DNA from 3 places in the Klebsiella sp. PL-2018 genome. Region 2 is predicted to be linked to each of the others. Evidence: predicted binding sites of a transcription regulator. Region 2 holds the regulator's gene; each other region holds the start of a gene.
What was found. Region 2 encodes ArgR, which controls arginine synthesis, uptake and breakdown. Its sites were predicted from a motif close to ANTGAATAAAAATACANT; they were not measured.
Positions count from the first base shown of each region.

Region 1: the regulator ArgR is predicted to act here: its motif matches at 1,566-1,583, upstream of argC (N-acetyl-gamma-glutamyl-phosphate reductase).
Region 3: the regulator ArgR is predicted to act here: its motif matches at 1,260-1,277, upstream of argA (amino-acid N-acetyltransferase).

Region 1 is NZ_CP077673.1:180,768-186,017, forward strand. It holds gene ppc (phosphoenolpyruvate carboxylase) at 1-108, opposite strand, end outside; gene argE (acetylornithine deacetylase) at 367-1,518, opposite strand; gene argC (N-acetyl-gamma-glutamyl-phosphate reductase) at 1,703-2,707, shown strand; gene argB (acetylglutamate kinase) at 2,714-3,490, shown strand; gene argH (argininosuccinate lyase) at 3,568-4,941, shown strand; gene oxyR (DNA-binding transcriptional regulator OxyR) at 5,209-5,250, shown strand, end outside.
Region 2 is NZ_CP077673.1:5,286,996-5,292,245, forward strand. It holds gene mdh (malate dehydrogenase) at 1-824, opposite strand, end outside; gene argR (transcriptional regulator ArgR) at 1,238-1,708, shown strand; gene yhcN (peroxide/acid stress response protein YhcN) at 2,063-2,326, shown strand; gene yhcN-B (DUF1471 family stress response protein YhcN-B) at 2,429-2,695, shown strand; gene MKleb_RS24935 (barstar family protein) at 2,746-3,021, opposite strand; gene aaeB (p-hydroxybenzoic acid efflux pump subunit AaeB) at 3,161-5,128, opposite strand; gene aaeA (p-hydroxybenzoic acid efflux pump subunit AaeA) at 5,134-5,250, opposite strand, start outside.
Region 3 is NZ_CP077673.1:4,733,417-4,738,666, reverse strand. It holds gene argA (amino-acid N-acetyltransferase) at 1-1,227, opposite strand, end outside; gene amiC (N-acetylmuramoyl-L-alanine amidase AmiC) at 1,455-2,708, shown strand; gene cobD (threonine-phosphate decarboxylase CobD) at 2,726-3,805, shown strand; gene MKleb_RS22230 (hypothetical protein) at 3,930-4,235, shown strand; gene MKleb_RS22225 (GHMP family kinase ATP-binding protein) at 4,303-5,169, opposite strand.

The DNA.
Region 1 (5,250 bases), 720 kb from region 2:
TTCGACACGATCAAGAATGTTTTCTCCCAGCGCATCCTTGATGGTGTCGCCCAGCACCTTACCGAGCATACTGACATTACTACGCAAAGCGGAATATTGTTCGTTCATGTTACCCCAGACACCCCATCTCATTTTATTTTGTTATATCCGGCGCTCGATAATTTGAGCAGTGGATAAGCAACCGTCTTTTATAAAGCCACGTAAAAACCCCCACGTCAATTGTTGCGAAATCGCTTCAGCAAACGAATAAATGGCGGCAATTTGCGAAATTTAACTCGGAGGTCGCTTGATAAGCGTTGCTTATGAAAATGTGATAATTGTCACCCTCTCGCGCCGATAAAATCGCACGAGAGAATGGGTATTTATTTAATGCCAGCAAAAATGGTGAACCACCTGAGTGATGAGCTCGCGGGTCGGCTTAATAAAGCGCGTTTCCAGGTACTCATCCGGCTGGTGGGCCTGGTTGATAGAGCCCGGGCCTAACACCAGCGTTGGGCAGAGGGTCTGAATAAACGGCGCTTCGGTACAGTAGTTGACCACGTCGGTTTGCGCGCCGAGGAGTTTTTCGACGACCTCAACCAGCTTATGGTCCGGCGGACATTCGTAACCGGGGATCGGCGGATGCAGTTCAGAAACGGTCAGGCGACCAGGCCAACGCTCGCTCACCGGCGCCAGCGCTTCGTTAAGGAGCCCGTTGAGATCGTTGAGCGTCATTCCGGGCAGCGGACGAATATCCATATGCAGTTCGCAGCAGGCGCAAATGCGGTTGGAGGCATCGCCGCCGTGAATTGCCCCGAGGTTAAGTGTGGGATACGGGACGGTAAACGCGGCGTAGTGATAACGCTCTTTTAAGTCGTCGCGCAGCTGCATGATGCGGCCAATGGCGTCGTGCATCAGTTCAATCGCGTTGACGCCGCGTGCCGGGTCGCTGGAGTGGCCCGACTGCCCCTGAATGCGAACCGCGTTGGACATGTGGCCTTTGTGCGCGCGTATCGGCTGCAGCGACGTGGGCTCGCCGATAATGGCGCAGTCCGGTCGCAGCTGGGTCGTTTCGGCGAAGTAGCGGGCACCGGCCATGCTGGTCTCTTCATCGGCCGTCGCCAGAATATAGAGCGGCTTTTTCAGCTGAGTGAGGTCAACGTCGCGCAGGGCGTCGAGAATAAAAGCGAAGAAGCCTTTCATATCCGCGGTGCCGAGACCGTACAGCTTATTGTCGTGCTCGGTCAGGGTAAAAGGGTCGCGGGTCCAGCGGCCATCATCAAACGGGACGGTATCGGTGTGCCCGGCAAGCAGCAGGCCGCCAGCGCCGTGGCCGCTGCTGGCCAGCAGGTTGAATTTATTACGCGTATCCGGGACTGGCTGAACTTCAACATTAAAGCCGATATCGCGGAACCAGCCTGCCAGTAAATTGATTAAAGACTCATTGCTTTGATCCAGCGCCTCTTCGGTTGCGCTGATGGAAGGTGTGGCGATCAGCGCGCGGTAAATCTCGATAAAGGGCGGTAATTTGTTTTTCATTGTTGACACACCTCGGGTCGTGATAGTATCAATATTAATGCATTATTTGTGAATAAAAATACATTATCGTTGAGCGTAAGAAAACCCATCGAATGTAAGGATGATGCTCTTACGGCTCAACAGGGTGGGGAAGGCAACGGTCTTCCAGGGCAAATATACGTAAGCAAGAAGGTGAAGAGCCCCAATGTTGAACACGCTGATTGTGGGCGCCAGCGGTTATGCCGGCGCAGAGCTAGTGGCCTATGTAAATCGCCATCCTCATATGACCATAACCGCATTGACGGTCTCCGCGCAAAGCAATGATGCGGGAAAATTAGTTTCCGATTTGCATCCGCAGCTGAAAGGCATTGTCGATCTGCCGCTGCAGCCGATGTCCGATATCAGCGAGTTTAGCGCCGGAGTCGATGTCGTTTTTCTGGCTACCGCGCACGAGGTAAGCCATGACCTGGCGCCGCAGTTTCTCGCCGCTGGCTGCGTCGTGTTCGATCTTTCCGGGGCGTTCCGCGTTAATGACGGCGCCTTCTATGAAAAATATTACGGTTTCACTCATCAGCACCCTGAACTGCTGGAGCAGGCGGTTTACGGCCTGGCCGAGTGGAGCGTCGAAAAGCTAAAAGAAGCCAATCTGATCGCCGTACCGGGCTGCTACCCGACGGCGGCTCAGCTATCGTTAAAACCGCTGATCGACGCGGGGCTGCTGGATCTTAACCAGTGGCCGGTGATCAACGCGACCAGCGGGGTCAGCGGCGCCGGGCGTAAAGCCTCTATCGGCAATAGCTTCTGCGAAGTCAGCCTGCAACCCTACGGCGTTTTCAACCACCGTCATCACCCGGAAATTTCAACCCACCTGGGCGCGGACGTTATTTTTACTCCGCATCTGGGCAATTTTAAGCGTGGGATTCTGGAAACCATTACCTGCCGTCTGAAGCCTGGCGTGAGCAAAGAGCAGGTGGCGGCGGTATTCCAGCAGGCCTATGCGGATAAGCCGCTGGTACGTTTATACGATAAAGGTGTCCCTGCATTGAAAAATGTCGTGGGTCTGCCATTCTGTGATATCGGTTTTGCGGTCCAGGATGAACATATCATCGTGGTGGCGGCGGAAGATAACCTGCTGAAAGGTGCGGCCGCGCAGGCCGTGCAGTGCGCAAATATTCGTTTCGGCTTCGCTGAGACGCAGTCTCTTATTTAAGGTGTGATGATGAATCCTTTAATTATCAAACTTGGCGGCGTCCTGCTGGACAGCGAAGAAGCGCTTGAGCGCCTGTTTACGGCACTGGTGAACTACCGCGAATCCCATCAGCGCCCGCTGATTATTGTGCACGGCGGCGGCTGCGTGGTGGATGAACTCATGAAGCAGCTCAACCTGCCGGTGAAAAAGAAAAACGGTCTGCGGGTCACGCCGGCGGATCAGATCGACATTATTACCGGCGCGCTGGCGGGAACCGCCAACAAAACGCTGCTGGCGTGGGCGAAGAAGCACGGCCTGGCTGCCGTTGGGCTATTCCTCGGCGATGGCGATAGCGTCAAAGTGACGCAGCTTGATGAAGAGCTGGGTCATGTCGGATTCGCTCAGCCGGGTTCTCCGGCGCTGATTAACACGCTGCTGGCGGGCGGTTATATGCCGGTCGTTAGCTCCATCGGCGTCACCGATGAAGGCGAGTTGATGAACGTTAACGCCGACCAGGCGGCGACCGCGCTGGCGGCAACGCTCGGCGCAGACCTGATTCTGCTGTCTGACGTAAGCGGCATTCTTGATGGCAAAGGGCAGCGCATCGCGGAAATGACCGCCGAGAAGGCTGAACAGCTGATCGAGCAGGGCATTATCACCGACGGCATGATCGTCAAAGTGAATGCGGCCCTGGACGCGGCGCGGACATTAGGCCGCCCGGTCGATATCGCCTCCTGGCGCCACGCGGAGCAGCTCCCTGCGCTGTTTAACGGCACGCCGATCGGCACGCGTATACTGGCATAATCAATTTATCATTTTGTCGGCCCGGTAAGCGTAGCGTCGCCGGGTAATAAAATTCAAAGATATTAAGGAAGCATGTTATGGCACTTTGGGGTGGGCGTTTTACTCAGGCAGCGGATCAGCGGTTCAAACAGTTCAACGACTCTTTGCGCTTTGACTATCGCCTGGCGGAGCAGGATATCGTTGGCTCTGTTGCCTGGTCCAAAGCGCTGGTGACGGTGGGCGTACTGTCCGCCGATGAGCAGCTACAGCTGGAAGAGGCGCTGAACGTTCTGCTGGAAGACGTGCGGGCTAACCCGCAGCAGATCCTTGAAAGCGATGCGGAAGATATTCATAGCTGGGTGGAAGGTAAGCTAATCGACAAGGTCGGCCAACTGGGCAAAAAGCTGCACACCGGACGTAGCCGTAATGACCAGGTGGCGACCGACCTGAAGCTGTGGTGCAAAGATACCGTGATGGAACTGCTGTCGGCGAATCGTCAGCTACAAAGCGCGCTGGTTGAGACGGCGGAGAATAATCAGGACGCCGTTATGCCGGGCTATACCCACCTGCAGCGCGCGCAGCCGGTGACGTTTGCCCACTGGTGTCTGGCCTATGTCGAAATGCTGGCGCGTGATGAAAGCCGCCTGCAGGATGCGCTTAAACGTCTGGACGTCAGCCCGCTGGGCTGCGGAGCGCTGGCGGGTACCGCCTATGAAATCGATCGTGAACAGCTTGCCGGCTGGCTGGGCTTCGCATCGGCGACCCGCAATAGTCTGGACAGCGTGTCCGATCGCGATCACGTACTGGAACTGCTGTCCGATGCCTCAATCGGTATGGTCCACCTGTCGCGTTTTGCTGAAGATCTGATCTTCTTCAATACCGGCGAAGCGGGCTTTGTTGAGCTTTCTGACCGCGTGACTTCTGGCTCATCCCTGATGCCGCAGAAGAAAAACCCGGATGCGCTGGAGCTGATCCGCGGTAAATGCGGCCGCGTGCAGGGTGCGCTGACCGGCATGATGATGACCCTCAAAGGTCTACCGCTGGCCTACAACAAAGATATGCAGGAAGATAAAGAAGGCCTGTTTGACGCGCTTGATACCTGGCTCGACTGCCTGCATATGGCGGCACTGGTGCTCGACGGTATTCAGGTAAAACGCCCGCGTTGTGAAGAAGCCGCGCAGCAGGGTTACGCCAACGCCACCGAACTGGCGGATTACCTGGTTGCCAAAGGCGTACCGTTCCGTGAAGCGCACCATATTGTCGGTGAAGCGGTAGTGGAAGCCATTGCCCAGGGCAAGCCGCTGGAGGATCTGCCTCTGGCCGATTTGCAGAAATTTAGCCCCGTGATTGCGGATGACGTCTATCCGATTCTGGCGCTGCAGTCGTGTCTGGATAAGCGTGCGGCTAAAGGTGGCGTTTCTCCTCAGCAGGTGGCTCAGGCGATTGCCGACGCTAAACAGCGTCTGGTGTGATCCGCCTGCGGGGCTGCTTTTAAGGCGGTAAATATACGAAGCTCGGGTAACTCCGGGCTTTTTTATGCAAAAAAAAGCGGACACAAGGTCCGCAAAAGTTCACGTTGGCTTTAGTTATCCGGGTAGAGAGGTGATGAGGAAGCTCAATGATTTTCTGAACTTTTCCTCATTTATGGGTTTATTATTGAACAGAAACCTTGATAGGGATAATCGTTCGTTGCTATTCTATCTATCGCCATGGACTATCGTGGCGATGGAGGATGAATAATGAATATTCGCGATCTTGAATATCTGGTAGCGCTAGCCGAA
Region 2 (5,250 bases):
ACGCCATTTTTGCCTAACAGCAGCGGCTGTGAGAAGAAACGGGCATATTGACCATCACCTTCAACGTAGGCGCATTCCACTACCCCTTTCTCTCCCTGCATGGCGCGAACTAAGGAGAGACCGAATCGCGCGGCGGCCTGTCCCATCGAGAGCGTTGCTGAACCGCCACCGGCTTTTGCTTCCACAACTTCAGTACCGGCGTTTTGAATGCGCTTAGTTAAATCGGCCACTTCCTGCTCGCTGAAGCTGACGCCCGGAATTTGTGACAATAAAGGAAGGATAGTCACGCCTGAGTGGCCGCCAATCACCGGAACCTCAACATCTGATGAAGATTTGCCTTTCAGTTCGGCAACAAAGGTATTCGAGCGGATAATATCCAGCGTTGTGACGCCAAAGAGCTTGTTCTTATCGTAAACACCGGCTTTTTTCAGCACTTCTGCGGCAATCGCCACGGTGGTGTTCACCGGGTTGGTAATCACCCCGACGCAGGCCTGCGGACAGGTTTTGGCGATTTGCTGTACCAGATTTTTCACAATACCGGCATTAACATTGAATAAATCGGAGCGATCCATGCCGGGCTTACGCGCTACGCCCGCGGATATCAGCACCACATCAGCGCCTTCCAGCGCAGGGGTGGCGTCTTCGCCGGAAAAACCTTTGATTTTTACATCGGTAGGGATATGGCTTAGATCAACCGCCACGCCCGGGGTTACCGGAGCAATGTCGTACAACGAGAGTTCTGAACCTGAAGGCAGTTGGGTCTTAAGTAGTAGGGCAAGCGCCTGGCCAATTCCACCAGCGGCGCCGAGGACTGCAACTTTCATCCTAAACTCCTTATTATGGTTAAAATAGTCTTTCGTTACTCCGTCGCCTGGACCTTAATTCACAAGATGAACAATTACAATAATTATGGCTGAAGAATGCGTGGTCGTGCGCAGCGATGCAGCAGCTTCGCATTTTCCTCCCTGAGACTGACCATCCAGCAAAGCGTAGTACCGGATCGACTGTTGGTTACAATACACCCAGCACATTGAGCAGAACAACATCATTTAATAACATTTCATTTACTTTTGTGGCAATTTGCGCGCCGTGACGAAAGCATGTTCCTTATTAGGGTTTTTTGCTAAAATATGCGCCCTTCATAACATTATTTACGCTTCTCCCCTGCGGATTATTTGCATAAAAATGCATGTCTATGCATAATGATGTTGTTTTTACCACCATAATTGGGTGACTTATGCGTAGTTCGGCAAAACAAGAAGAACTGGTTAAAGCGTTTAAAGCGCTGCTTAAAGAAGAGAAATTCAGCTCTCAAGGTGAAATCGTTCAGGCCCTGCAAGAGGAAGGCTTCGATAATATCAACCAATCGAAAGTCTCACGTATGCTCACCAAGTTTGGCGCCGTACGCACGCGTAACGCCAAAATGGAAATGGTTTACTGCCTGCCCGCCGAGCTTGGCGTCCCGACGACCTCCAGCCCGCTAAAAAACCTGGTGCTGGATATCGATTATAACGATTCGGTCGTGGTTATTCATACCAGCCCAGGCGCAGCGCAGCTGATCGCCCGGCTTCTGGACTCCCTTGGCAAAGCCGAAGGGATTCTCGGCAGCATTGCGGGTGATGACACTATCTTTACCACCCCGGCCAGAGGTTTTACCGTTAAAGAGCTGCATGACGCCATTCTCGTCCTGTTTGAGCAGGAACTCTGATGCCCTTCCCTCTGGTTAGCGCCGGAGGGTATCCCTTCAAAAAATTATCATTTCTTTAACATTTTGTGTGTTTTTCCGCTTCTATACATTCATTTACGTGATGAAACCGGCTTAAGCGCACAAAAGATCAAATTCACCTATCCTTATGATTTTATTAGCCATAATGACCAAGCATGGCGAAGAAAAGACATTTCTAATTCTTATATGTTATAAAAAAGACATTTCTTTGTAATTATTTACATGAAAAACAATTAGCAAGGTATTAATATTTTCAGTGATTAGTGTATACTTGATTTTGTGATGAGGGTCACGAAACAAAGACCCCCAACAAAAAGATTCGACGAGGTGAACATCATGAAAATCAAAACCACTGTAGCAGCATTAAGCATCCTTTCCGTTCTGTCTTTCGGCGCCTTCGCCGCTGACTCTATCAACAGCGAACAGGCTCAAGGCCGTCAGGCAATCGGCACCGTTTCCGTCGGCGCGGTAAGTTCTTCCCCGATGGATATGCACGAAATGCTGAACAAAAAAGCACAAGAAGAAGGTGCTTCTTCATACCGCATTATTGAAGCACGTACCGGTGACCACTGGCACGCAACGGCTGAACTTTATAAATAAGATTTAACGATTGTCGGTCATTAACTGAAACAGAATCTCTCCAGCGGCCCCAGGTTCATTAAGCCTCCCGCCGCTGCAAATATTAAGGTTGGAGAAAAAATTATGAAAAGCGCAATTATCATCGCATCCCTGGGTCTGGCTTCCGTTCTCTCTTTCGGCGCAAACGCCGCCGTTAATCAAGTGAACGCCGAACAGGCGCAAAATCTGCAGTCCATGGGCACCGTTTCCGTTTCTCAGGTAGGCAGCGCGCCGATGGATATGCGTCAGGAACTGGCGGCTAAAGCTGAGAAAGAAGGCGCCAGCAGCTACCGTATTATTGAAGCCCGTACCGGCGATAACTGGCACGCTACGGCTGAGCTGTACAAATAAACCCTCGTCGTCTTATCCGACGACTTGCCCCCGCTCCGTCGGGGGCTTTTTTATGACTGCCGCACATTAAAACGCAGCTCCCCTTCCAGCTCCTCTTCCGCCTCATCAAAGAGCAGAATTAACGCGCCGAAACGCCGGCGCTGATAATCGCTTAAATGAATAAACTCAATCTCCAGCGGTAAGGGTAACAGCCCGGCGGTCACGGCTTCCCACAGAGAATCCAGGTTATTCACTTTCTCACGCGCTAAAGCAAAGGTACGAGAAAACTCACGATAAAAATCCTGCTGCTCAGCTATTTCATCAAAATCAAAGGTATAGGTAGTCATTGCCCGCATCCCGTCCACACCTGCAACTTTTCATAGCCCGGTCATCCCGGCGTGTAGTTCCACTCTGACGGCGGAATTCATACTCTGAGCGTTAAGTATAGCGATAAAAAAACCGACGCTTCGGCGTCGGTTCTGGCGGCTAGCTGTTGGTTAACACATGCTGGTACTTATGCAGCATCTCCACCAGCCTTCGTACCGGCTCGGTCACCTGCGGAGAGGCTTCCCAGTGCTGTAATTTTTGCTGGTAGATATCCAGTTCATCAAGCAAGCGGGCAAAATAGTAGCGGCGCTTATCATCACTACTGGCTGAAATGACGCGATCCGCGGTACGTCGCAGCTGCCGGTGAAAGGCCGACAGATCGTCATTTATCGGTACCGGCGCATCGCGCAGACGCTGATGCGCGATAATCAGGGTCAGCGCCAGACGAAAGCGGGCGATATCGCCAGGGAATTTATTCAGCAACAAAAAGAGCTGACGATACAGGGCCGGCAAGTGGTTCTCTTTACGTCGCGCCATATTGGTGGTCAGCGATGATACCGCCGCCGAGACAAACTGGTTGAGCAGCACGCGGCCGGTGCGGGCCTGCGAATTATCACGCACCAGCAGGATCACCATCAGCGCAAGGAAGCATCCGACAATCTGGCCCAGGGCACTATCAAGAAACTGGTTGAATTCAAACTTCATCGGATTGTCGAGCACCAGAATATTAATGGTGCTGGCCAGCGCCCCCAGCGAACCGAGCCGCCGCTTTTGTACCTCGATGCCGATAAAAAAGGCCATCACCGCCAGGCTGATACACAGCAGCAGCATACTTTGCTGCGTCGCGGGCATAATCACGAGGAAAAACAGCGCCCCCAGCGGTAACGCCGCCAGCGTGCCGTAGAGGAAATCGATAGCTACCATCCGCGGATTAGGTAAACGCATCGCTAAGGCCGTGACAACCGCAATCATGACCATCGCCCCGCTTCCTGAAGTCCAGCCGGTCCACAGCCAGAACAGCGTACCGAGGATACAGGAGATAGACGTACGCCAAAAGTTGACCATCGCATGGTGCCGCTCGGCGGATTCCGCCTTCACCACCACTTCGCCTTGCAGCACTTCTTCTTCAATACGGCTGATTTTGGTATTGCCGACCACGCCCCGCTTCAAAAGCAGATAGCGCGTCGCAGCGCCTACCCAGCTGTAGATTGTTACCGGCGTATTGTGCTCTCCCTTCCAGGTCAAGAAGCGGCGCATCCGCTTTAGCTGGCGGTGCACGTCCTGCACGGTCTCGACCGGTTCAGCAAACAGCTCGCGGTAATCATCCGTCACCATCTCAGGCCGGGTATTCTGAATCAAATAGGTTTCACAGGCCTGAGTAATTAAGGTCAGAGAGAGGGTATTGATCGCCTTCAGCCGCTGATTCACTTTTGCCCAGCGCGAGGACTCCATGATCAAGTTGCCGCGCATCCCTTCCAGCCCGTTGGTACGACGCACCAGCGCGCTCCAGGCCTTATCGACGTCATCTTTATCACCATGCGCCACGCAAAGCTGCATCAGGCGATAGTGATCGATCAGCAGATTATCCAGTTCAAGGCCGATCTCTTTTTTAATCGAACGCGGAGAAAACAGCAGGTCGGCCACAATGGCGCTGACGATACCGATGACAATCTCACTGCATCGCTCAACGGCGAACTGCGGCGCCAGCATCGGCTCTTCATGAATGGTGATAATAATGATAAGCGCGGTATAGCCCGCCAGGCCCCAGGCATAGGAGTTCTCAACCCGCACCAGCGAGGAGATCCAGGTGCAGAATCCGGCCCACAGGCAGCATACCAGCACCATCAGCAGCGGGGCGCGGATCATCAGGATGATGATCGCCAGCGCGGCGATACAGCCGATAAAGGTGCCGGCAATACGCAGCATCCCGCGATAGCGGATCGCCCCGGAGTAAGGCTCCCCGCCTGCGGCAAACGCCGGGCCGGCAGCAACGATGGCGGCGGTAAGCACCGCCCAGCGCGGCGTTTCCAGCTGAAAATGAAAACCGACGAATAACGCCAGCACCACCGCGCAGGCTAACTTAACGGCGAAGCGGAGATGCCGGAGTTCAATGGTGAAGATCCCCATGGCGATTAACCGAACTCACGCAGGCGCATCGCCAGTTTCTGGAAGAAGTTTGCCTGGCGAGTATCGCGATCCTCTTTACCTGTAATCACCACCGTCGCGGTGGTACCCGCAGGCCAGAGATT
Region 3 (5,250 bases), 550 kb from region 2:
CTGGAACCAGTGAATGCTGCGGGTCGTAAGAACAAACAGCTTGCTGAGGCCCATTTGCTTCGCCTGCGCGGCAATGCGTTCGAGCAGCACTTCGCCGCGCGATGAGCTGCGGTAATCCGGATGCACCGCCACGCAGGCCATTTCGCCGATCTTCTCTTCCGGGAAAGGATAGAGCGCGGCGCAGGCGATGGTGGTGTTGTCGCGCTGAATAATGGTGAATTTATCGATTTCCATCTCCAGCTGTTCGCGCGAACGCCTGACCAGAATGCCCTGCTGCTCCAGCGGGCTAATCAGCTCGAGGATGCCGCCGATATCGTTAATGGTGGCGCGGCGGATCTGCTCGGCGCTCTCCATCACTATCTGGGTACCGATACCGTCGCGTGAGAACAGCTCCTGCAGCAGGGTGCCGTTTTCCTGATAGCTGATCAGGTGGCAGCGGCGCACGCCGCTGCGGCAGGCTTTTACCGCGCCGCGCAGAAAGCGCACGGTGCCGGAGCTGTAGTCTTCGTCCGCTTCCATCTCTTCCACCCGCGCCTGGGCTTCGTTGGGGAACAGCTCGGGGACGATCTCGCCATCCTGATTGTGAACCCCCTGCGATGAGCAGAAGCCGATCATCTTTTCGGCCTTCAGCTTAATCGCCAGCTGGGTCGCAATCTCTTCGGAGGTCAGGTTAAAACTTTCGCCGGTGACCGACACCGCAACCGGGCCCATCAGCACAATCGCGCCGTTATCCAGCTGGCGGTGAATGGCTTCTTCATCGATGCGCCGGATGCGCCCGCTGTGACAGTAATCCACGCCGTCGTCCACGCCTAACGGCTGCGCGATAATGAAGTTGCCACTGACCACGTTGATATGGGCGCCCTGCAGCGGCGTGTTGTTGAGGCTCATCGACAGGCGAGCGGTAATTTCCAGCTGCAGCATGCCCGCCGCCTGCTTAACCAGCTCGAGCGTTTTGGCGTCAGTCACTCGGGTTTGTTTATGATAAACCGGCTCGTGACGATGCTCCGCCAGGTTGGCATCGATCTGCGGACGGGCGCCATAGACCACCACCAGACGAATTCCCAGGCTGTGAAGCAGGCCAATGTCATTGACTATACTAGAGAAATTATCATGCTCGATGGCTTCCCCGCCCAGCATGATGACAAACGTTTTACCCCGATGGGCATTAATATAGGGGACAGAATGGCGGAATCCCTCTACCAGTTCGGTGCGACGTTCCTTCACCATGACACAACCTCAATGCATGATTATTCGTAATTACTGTATTTTTATTCTGTTTCGCCGGCAAACGCAAGCCCCAATTTTTGGCTGAGCCGGGAAAACAGTGTGAGCCAAATCAGGGTGTCAAAGATTGTTTACCCTTTTATAGATGACAGGTTATGCGCCTTTCGTTAAAGTTTCCGGTCAATCTGTTTGTTTTAAATACGAATGATTTCTTACTGCTTGGGAGTGGCATGTCGGGATACAAGTCAGGATTAAGCCGCCGCCGATTTTTACAGGGGGCGGGCGCCATGTGGTTAATGAGTGTGAGTCCGGTTGGGTTGGCTGCCGCGGCGCAGGTGGTTGCCGTACGCGTCTGGCCATCATCGACCTACACGCGCGTCACCGTGGAGTCCAACCATATCCTGAAATATCGGCAGTTTGCGCTCAGCAATCCTGAACGTGTGGTGGTGGATCTGGAAGGGGTTAATCTCAACTCCGTACTGAAAGGTATGGGGAGTCAGATTCGCGGTGACGATCCCTATATTCAATCCGCTCGCGTGGGGCAGTTCGATCCGCAAACCGTGCGCATGGTGTTTGAGCTGAAACAGAACGTGAAACCGCAGCTGTTTGCGCTGGCTCCGGTCGCCGGGTTTAAAGAGCGTCTGGTCATGGACCTCTATCCCGCTAACGCCACCGACGTGCAGGATCCGCTGCTGGCGCTGCTCGAAGATTACAACAAAGGCGATCTACAGCGGCAGGTTCCGCCTGCGGAGAGCGGGCCTAAACCGGGTAAAGCCGGGCGCGATCGGCCCATTGTTATCATGCTCGATCCCGGCCACGGCGGCGAAGACTCCGGCGCGGTGGGAAAATACCGCACCCGCGAGAAAGACGTGGTGCTGCAGATAGCCCGACGGCTGCGCGCGCTGATCGAGAAAGAGGGCAATATGAAGGTCTATATGACCCGCAACGAGGATGTCTTTATCCCGCTGAAGGTCCGCGTCGCCAAAGCGCAGAAGCAGCGCGCCGACCTGTTTGTCTCTATTCACGCCGACGCGTTTACCAGCCGCCAGCCCAGCGGATCGTCGGTGTTTGCCCTGTCAACCAAAGGAGCCACCAGTACCGCGGCTAAATATCTGGCGCAGACCCAGAACGCCTCTGACCTGATCGGCGGCGTCAGCAAAAGCGGCGATCGCTACGTCGACCACACGATGTTCGACATGGTGCAGTCGCTGACCATCGCCGACAGCCTGAAGTTCGGCAAGGCGGTGCTGGAAAAGATGGGCAACATTAATAACCTGCACAAGAACCGGGTTGAGCAGGCGGGCTTCGCGGTGCTGAAGGCGCCGGATATTCCATCGATTCTGGTGGAAACCGCGTTTATCAGTAACGTCGAAGAAGAGCGTAAATTGAAAACGGCGAAATTCCAGCAGGAAGTTGCAGAGTCGATTCTGGCAGGGATTAAAGCCTACTTCGCCGACGGCGCGACGCTGGCAAGGCGAGGGTAACGCAACAGGAAAGTGAAATGGCTCTATTAAAGAGCGCGCACGGCGGCAATATCCGCGAGGCCGCCGCGCTGTTGGGCATCTCTGCGGCGCAGTTGCTGGATTTTAGCGCCAATATTAATCCGCTGGGGATGCCGGAAAGTTTAAAGCGCGCCATCCTCGACAATATGGCCTGCGCCGAACGCTACCCTGACGTTGAGTATCAGCAGCTGCACCTTGCGCTGGCGGAACACCATCAGATCCCCGCCTCGTGGATCCTCGCCGGAAACGGCGAAACCGAAGCGATCTTTACGCTGGTTCAGGGGCTGAAGCCGCGCCAGGCGATGATCGTCACCCCGGGCTTTGCCGAATACCGCCGGGCGCTGCAGTCGGTGGACTGCGCGGTGCGGGAATTTCTGCTGCGCGAGGCGGATGGCTGGCAGCTCACCGGGGCGATTCTTGACGCCCTGACGCCGGATCTGGACTGCTTATTTCTCTGCACGCCGAACAATCCTACCGGCCTGCTGCCCGAGCGCCGTCTGCTGGAGATGATTGCTGAACGCTGTCGGTCGCTGGGCATTGCCCTGATTCTCGATGAAGCGTTTATCGATTTTATCCCCGACGAGCCGGGATTTATTCCGCTGCTGGGCCACAACCCGCACGTGTGGGTACTGCGTTCGCTGACCAAGTTTTATGCTATTCCCGGCCTGCGTCTGGGGTATCTGGCCAATGGCGATGCGCGGGCGGTGGCGAGAATGCGCGAGCGCCAGATGCCGTGGTCGATAAACGCGTTTGCCGCCCTGGCGGGGGAAATCATTCTCCAGGATAGCGCCTACCAGCAGCAAACCTGGCAGTGGCTGGCGGAGGAGGGGCAGCGCTTTTACCATCAGCTGCGCCATATTCCCGGCCTGACGGTCTATCCCGGGCGGGCAAACTATCTGTTTCTGCGCTGCGACGTGGCGGATCTGGATCTGCAATACGCGATGCTGCAACAGCACATCCTGATCCGCAGCTGCGCCAACTACCCGGGGCTCGACGGGCGCTACTTCCGCGTCGCGATCCGCAGCCAGCAGGAAAATACCCGGCTGCTGACGGCCTTCAGGCGGGTATTTAACGAGTAGATGTCTGCCGCCATTGTTCGTCTGCGGTTCTTCCCGGTGGCGCTGCGCTGACCGGGCTACGGGTTTACAGCCGTCTGCGGACCGGTAGCCCGCCTCCGGGGAAGGTGCACAGCATGAGGTTTTGTTGCGGTCTTCTTCCCGGCTCGCGCTGCGCTTAGCCGGGCTACGGGTTCATAGCCGTCTGCGGGTCGGTAGCCCGGGTAAGGCGCGCAGCGCCGCCTCCGGGGAAGGTGCACAGCATGAGGTTTTGTTGCGGTCTTCTTCCCGGCTCGCGCTGCGCTTAGCCGGGCTACGGATTCATAGCCGTCTGCGGGTCGGTAGCCCGGGTAAGGCGCGCAGCGCCGCAACCCGGGGAATGTGCCGGGATGAATGCATCGGTGCGGTCTTCTCCCCGGCTCGCGCTGCGCTTAGCCGGACTACGGGCTCATAGCCGTCTGCGGGTCGGTAGCCCGGGTAAGGCGCGCAGCGCCGCAACCCGGGGCATGGCTGCGCAAGCGTTAGCGCAGCTCGACGCCGCCCTGCACCATGCGCAGCAGGTGCTGCCGGGGCCAGAGCTCGCTAAGCCGCGTCTCTCCCAGCCGTCGCTGCAAATACTCAATATCGTGACGCTGGCGGTCGAGCATCAGGCCGACCACGCTGCCGCTGTGCGCCACGTTAATACCGTATAAATCGCACTCTTCCACCAGCCCCCGCAGCGTATCAAACCCCGGCTTAGGCAGCAGATGCTGGCTGGCGACGGCGCTGAGCGTCGCGGCCTCTCCCATCCGCCGCGGATTATCCGTCTCGCAGGCTAGCTGAACTTTCTCCCAGGCTAGTTGCAGAGACGCGGAGTGGGCGTGCAGCTTTTCAAGCCGGGGAAGGCGGTGGTAATCGGTGGTCAGCAGCGTGGCGGGGCTTTCCAGCACCAGCAGATCGAGCTGCGGCTGGCTGCCGCAGGCAATCTGCGTGGCGGCGGTGTTGTGGTCGAACAGGGTCAGCTGGCGGAACAGGGTGCTGTCGGTGGGCTCCAGGGAGACGCAGAGCCGGGCGAGGGTGGTTTCATCCAGCGGATGGCCGAGATGATGCGCGGTGGCCACCGCCGTCGCGGCGATATCCGCGGTGCTGCTGGCCATCCCCTTGGCGACCGGAATCGTGGAGCAAATATCGATCCGAATCTCTTTGCCGAGCTCCGCCGGATAGCGCCAGTAGCTCAGCAGCCGGTCGACCATCGCCCGCGCCAGCGGACGTTCATCCGCGCGAGGCGAACCGTAGTCCACCTCGACGGTGCTGTACCAGTCAACGGGGCAGGAGACCAGCTTCTCGCTGCCGAGGATCCAGCCCTGGATGAGTTCACCGCAGGAGGCGGGGCATTGTGCTACGGCCACGTATTCACCTTTTTACCCGTTATACTTCAAGCTACAGGGGCGTTGGCTGCTCTCATTCACCCCAGTCACTTACTTATGTAA